2 linked regions of the Ciceribacter thiooxidans genome follow. Each later gene encodes a partner of the first gene's protein in a complex. Links are inferred from orthologs where the notes say so. Each region holds a gene or a part of one and is shown on either strand. Other genes may lie near its edges.

Evidence for each region. Proteins that work in one complex are often made in the same cells at the same time.
Region 2: the proteins of trxA (region 1) and trxB are in contact, whole or in part, in a crystal structure (PDB 1F6M), measured with the Escherichia coli proteins. The link is inferred for Ciceribacter thiooxidans from one-to-one orthologs.

Annotation. Positions count from the first base shown.
Region 1 is NZ_CP059896.1:3,493,045-3,495,858, reverse strand. It holds trxA (thioredoxin), read right to left. Parts: upstream 1,661-2,814; coding sequence 1,340-1,660; downstream 1-1,339. Other genes in the region: addA (double-strand break repair helicase AddA), read right to left, coding at 1,733-2,814; H4I97_RS17300 (bifunctional folylpolyglutamate synthase/dihydrofolate synthase), read left to right, coding at 1-1,286. UniProt on the Escherichia coli protein: Participates in various redox reactions through the reversible oxidation of its active center dithiol to a disulfide and catalyzes dithiol-disulfide exchange reactions.
Region 2 is NZ_CP059896.1:1,010,896-1,013,651, forward strand. It holds trxB (thioredoxin-disulfide reductase), read right to left. Parts: upstream 1,988-2,756; coding sequence 1,013-1,987; downstream 1-1,012. Other genes in the region: H4I97_RS04755 (LysR family transcriptional regulator VtlR), read right to left, coding at 96-992; H4I97_RS04765 (Lrp/AsnC family transcriptional regulator), read left to right, coding at 2,218-2,685; H4I97_RS04770 (glycosyltransferase family A protein), read left to right, coding at 2,705-2,756.

The DNA of each region.
Region 1 (2,814 bases):
ATCCCAAGGGATTCGATCTCTCTCTTAGCCGCATCCGCCGTCTGCTCGAAGTGCTCGGCAATCCTCATCTGCGGATGCCGCCGGTGATCCATGTTGCCGGCACCAACGGTAAGGGCTCGGTCACGGCATTCTGCCGCGCGATCCTCGAGGCTGGCGGGCTCAGTGTCCACGTCCATACCTCACCGCATCTCGTCCGCTGGCATGAACGCTATCGCATCGGTCAGAAAGGTGGCAGAGGAGAGTTGGTTGACGATACGGTGTTCGCAGATGCGCTCCGTCGGGTTGCGGAAGCAAACGGCGGGCAAGCGATCACTGTTTTTGAGATTCTGACGGCCGTCACATTCATTCTGTTTTCGGAGCATCCGGCGGATGTCGCGATCGTAGAGGTCGGCCTGGGTGGTCGTTTCGATGCGACCAATGTCATCGAACATCCTGCCGTGTCGGTGATCATGCCGATATCGCTGGATCACCAATCCTATCTCGGTGATCGGGTCGAACTGATCGCGGCGGAGAAGGCAGGTATCATGAAACGTGGTTGTCCGGTTGTGATCGGGCATCAGGAATATGACGACGCCCGCGACGTTCTTATATCAACGGCGGAGCGCATCGGCTGTCCGGTTTCGATCTACGGGCAGGATTTCCTCGCCTATGAGGAGCAAGGGCGCCTGATCTATCAGGACGAATTCGGTCTCTCGGACCTGCCGTTGCCACGATTGCCTGGGCGTCATCAATACGCTAACGCAGCGGCGGCGATCCGTGCGGTGAAGGCGGCAGGCTTCGACGTAACAGAGGCAATGGCCGAGAAAGCAATGACATCGGTTGAATGGCCGGGCCGCTTGCAGCGGCTTGTTGCAGGTACGCTTTTGGCTCACGCGCCGACTGGCGCCGAAATATGGGTCGACGGCGGCCATAATCCCGGCGCAGGTGAGGTCATCGCGGAGGCCATGGCGGGTCTCGAGGAAAAGCAGCCGCGTCCGCTCTATCTGATCACAGGAATGATCAACACGAAGGATCCTGTCGGCTATTTCCAGGCCTTTGCTGGCCTGGCCCAAGAGGTTTTCACGGTTCCGATCAGAGGGACCGATGCCGCGCTGGATCCTGTCGCCCTGGCGCAAGCCGCATCAGATGCCGGCTTGCAGGCGTCGCCGATATCTTCGGTGGCGGATTCTCTACAGGCTATTGGGAATCGCCTGACGGCAGGCGAGGCTGCACCGCGGATCCTGATTGGTGGTTCGCTTTACCTTGTCGGCAACGTACTCGCGGACAACGGAACGCCGCCCAAATAAATGAAGCCCGGACAAGGCCGGGCTTCATCTATTTCGAGCTGATCCGGGCGAGGTCAGGCGGCGCTGGAGATCCAGCTCGCCAGCGCCGTCTTTGGCGAGGCACCGACCTTGATATCCGCTACTTCTCCGCCCTTGAAGATGGCCAAAGTCGGAATGGAGCGAACGCCGAACTTGGCGGCAAGCTCCGGATTCTCATCGATGTTGATCTTGGCAACCTTGATCTTACCCGCCATCTCGTTCGAGATCTCTTCCAGGCTCGGTGCAATCATTTTGCACGGACCGCACCACTCGGCCCAGAAGTCGACGACCACCGGCTGAGCGGACTCGAGGACTTCCGTCTGGAAGTTGGAATTGTCGACTTTTACCGTGGCCATAGGCTGCTCCTTTTCCGGTCGTGTTGGAGGGTTATCTGAGGCCCTCGCGATTGTTTTTCAAGATATGATATTTCACGAAGTCTTGAGGTCAGCAAGCGTCCGCATTAGCTCCGCGACAGGCACCGCCACGACGGTACCGGCTTCGGTGTAAGCCAGCAGACATTCGATTTCCTTCTGTGGATAGAGAGGTTTCAGAAGCTCTCGGTAGATCGCAAGCTGCGCGCGATGGCTGAAGGGTATGGCGTCCATGGTTCTCGGCGGTGAACGGTTCGTCTTGAAATCGAGAAGGATTACCCGGTCATCCGTGACGGCCAGACGATCGATGCGCCCCGAAACAGCTCGCGGCTGCCCGTCGATCATGACGGTTCCCATTATGGAGACCTCCGCTTGCGCGAGGGGTGAAAACACAGGCGCGAGATCGGGATGGTCGAGGATCGTGAGGACTGTTTTCACCAGCCGTTCGCGCTCACCGGCTGGCCAGAACCGTGCTGCGCGTTCGGCGTAGCGTCGTGCGGCGGCGTCGCGCTCGTCGACCGGAAGGGAAGGCAGAACCTGCAGCATCCGGTGAGTGAGCTTGCCCTTCTGCAGTGCTATGCCGTTGTCCGTCTTCTCGCTGAACAGCGGACTCCACACTGTGAGGTCCTCCCCGGCGTCATCGATGAAGGCGCCGGCGCCGGAGGGACTTAACGGCCGGGGAAGATGAGGTCCCGGCGGCAACGGCCGAAACAATGCGTCGGGAAGTGACACGTCAGGACGTTCGCTCTCGCTTTGTTGATGAAGGTCGAACGCTCTGGGAGGCGTCGGCAGGCGCCATTCCAACCCGCTCCATTTTCCTTCTGGGCCTTCGAACCGGGCTTCTGTGCAGTAGTCGTCGGAGCGTCCCAGCGCCTCGGAGATCATCTGATGCCAGGTATCCTTCGGCTCCTGCTTGCCACGGTAGCCGCATACGAACAGTCGATCTGCGGCCCGCGTCATCGCCACATATAGGAGTCGACGGTACTCCTCTTCAGCCAGCCGTCTCAGGCGCTCGGTGTCGGCAGCGATTACTGGGTTCTCCAGGGACTTGACCGGGACCCACGCCGGAAGCGGTGCCTCCATGCCTGCCTCGACGAGGCGGAGCTTCGACACGTGCGTGTGATTGAATGCCTTCGATC
Region 2 (2,756 bases), 2.5 Mb from region 1 along the record:
ATATGGTCGTTATTTGTGCAGTGAACAATGCATTATAATGCATGCCTGTCATGCGCATGTTGCAGACCTATGGAAATCCGCACGCTGCGCGTGAATTAGAAGTTCCAGTTTCTGGCCTTGGCGACGATGAAATCGCGGAAGGCTTTAAGCTTTGCTGCGTTCTTCATCTCGTCGGGATAGCAGAAATAGGTGTCGAAGGACGGCACGTCGGCGCTGGTCACGAGTTGCAAGAGGCCGGGATCGCGGCCGACGATGTAGTCCGGCAGCATTGCGATGCCGATGCCGAGCAGGCAGGCGCGCTTGATCGAGGTGAGGCTGTTGATCTGCAGGTGCGGGTGGCGCGGGTTGTCGGAGGTGCGGCCGGCGACTTCCAGCCAGTTGACGTCGAGCAGGTAGCTCGGCGCGGGCTCCCCGAAGGTGATGATGCGGTGGTTGTCGAGATCCTCGATCGACTGCGGCTCGCCGTAGCGGTTGATGTAGGAGGGCGCCGCGTAGACATGCATGTGCACGGTGAACAGCTTGCGCTGGATGAGGTCCGACTGCTGCGGCTGACGCAGGCGGATCGCGCAGTCCGCATGGCGCATGTTCACATCCAGTTCCTCGTTGTCGAGGATGAGCTGGATCGACATGTCGGGATAGAGCTGCAGGAACTCCTGGATCTTGTCGGTGAGCCAGCCCTGGCCGAGGCCGACCGTCGTCGTGACGCGGAGCTTGCCGCTCGGCTTCTCCGTCGTCTCGGTGAGCTGCATCTTCACCGTTTCGAGCTTCAGCAGCACGTCGTGGGCGGTGCGGTAGAGAAGCTCGCCCTGTTCGGTGAGAATGAGGCCGCGCGCGTGCCGGTGGAAGAGCTTGACGCCGACCTCCTGTTCCAGCGCGCTGACCTGGCGGCTGATCGCCGACTGGGACAGATGCAGCTTGTCCGCCGCGTGCGTGAACGAGCCGGCTTCCGCTGCCGCATGAAAGATGCGCAGCTTGTCCCAGTCCAGTGGCATTCCGCCGCCTCTCATCATGGTCACTCCGCCGCTTCGGCTCGGGTGGAGACGGCCGTCAGGTAGCGTTCGGCCTCGAGGGCCGCCATGCAACCCATGCCGGCGGCGGTGATCGCCTGACGGTAGATATCGTCGGTCACGTCACCGGCGGCGAAGACGCCCTCGATGCTGGTGGCGGTGGAGTCCGGTGCCGTCCAGAGATAGCCATTGGACTTGAGCTTGAGCTTCTCCTTGAAGAGTTCGACCGCCGGGGCATGGCCGATGGCGACGAAGACGCCGTCGATTGCCATCTCAGAAATCGCGCCGGTCAACGTGTTCTTCAGGCGGACCCCGGTCACCGACGGCGGCATCGGCGGCTTGGCCGCCTCACCGGTGATCTCTTCCACTTCCGTATTCCAGACGACCTCGATGTTGTCCTTCGCAAACAGGCGTTCCTGCAGGATCTTTTCCGAGCGGAAGGAATCGCGGCGGTGGACGACCGTCACAGACTTCGCGATGTTCGAGAGATAGAGCGCCTCCTCGACGGCCGAGTTGCCACCACCGACGACGATCACGTCCTTGTTGCGATAGAAGAAGCCATCGCAGGTGGCGCAGGCGGAGACGCCGAAGCCCTGGAAATGCTGCTCGCTCTCAATACCGAGCCACTTCGCCTTGGCGCCGGTCGCGATGACGAGGGTGTCGGCGGTCCAGACCGCGCCCGAATCGGTGCGGACGGTGAAGGGGCGGCGGTCCATGTCGACCTCGGTCACCAGGTCGTTGACGATCTCGGCGCCCACGTGCTCGGCTTGCTTCAGCATCTGCTCCATGAGCCAGGGTCCCTGGATCGGATCGGCGAAGCCCGGATAGTTCTCGACATCGGTCGTGATCATCAACTGACCGCCCTGTTCCATGCCGGCGATCAGCACGGGGCTCAGCATGGCGCGCGCCGCATAAATCGCGGCCGTGTAGCCGGCCGGGCCGGAGCCTATGATCAACACCTTGGTATGGCGGGCAGTCATGGTCGTTCCTTTCAGGGGTGTCGCAGAAGATGAGCGATCGATTCGCATCGGAGCCCTATGTCTGCCGCCCCATTTATGATTGCTCCATGCGTTTATTCAAGGTCAGCCTTGCAATAACAGCACGGCATCCACACCGTACCGCAATAATTGTGCCTGACGAGGACTGATTCTTGCGTAATTGCGGGAATGCGGTACATATCCGCCCAGTCATATCTGAGAAGGTTTCTCCCTTGTTCCGCGCCGAGCTGGACGCCATCGACATCCGTATCCTCCGCGAGCTGCAACGCGACGGCCGCATCACCAATGTCGAGCTCTCCGAGCGCGTCGGCATTTCCGCGCCGCCCTGCCTGCGCCGCGTGCGCAAGCTGGAGGAGGCCGGCATCATCGAGGGCTACCACGCGTTCCTCAATGCGCCGAAGCTCGGCTTCGATCTCGTCGCCTTCTGCATGGTCGGCCTCAAGCACCAGTCGGAGAGTAACCTCAAGGCATTCGCCGCGGCGACCGAAAGCTGGCCGGTCGTGCGCCAGGCCTGGATGGTCTCCGGCGACAGCGACTTCCTGCTCCATTGCGTTGCGGAAAACCTGACGAAGTTCCAGGACTTCGTCATCGAGGTGCTGACGGCCAACGACCACGTCCACACCGTCCGCACCATGCTCACCATCCGGCAGGTGAAACGGCTCGGGCTGGTGGAGATTTGAACGCGGGGATACCGGTTGCATGCTGACTTCCAAGAACGTGCTGCTGTGCATCTTCTCCTATAATATGGGGA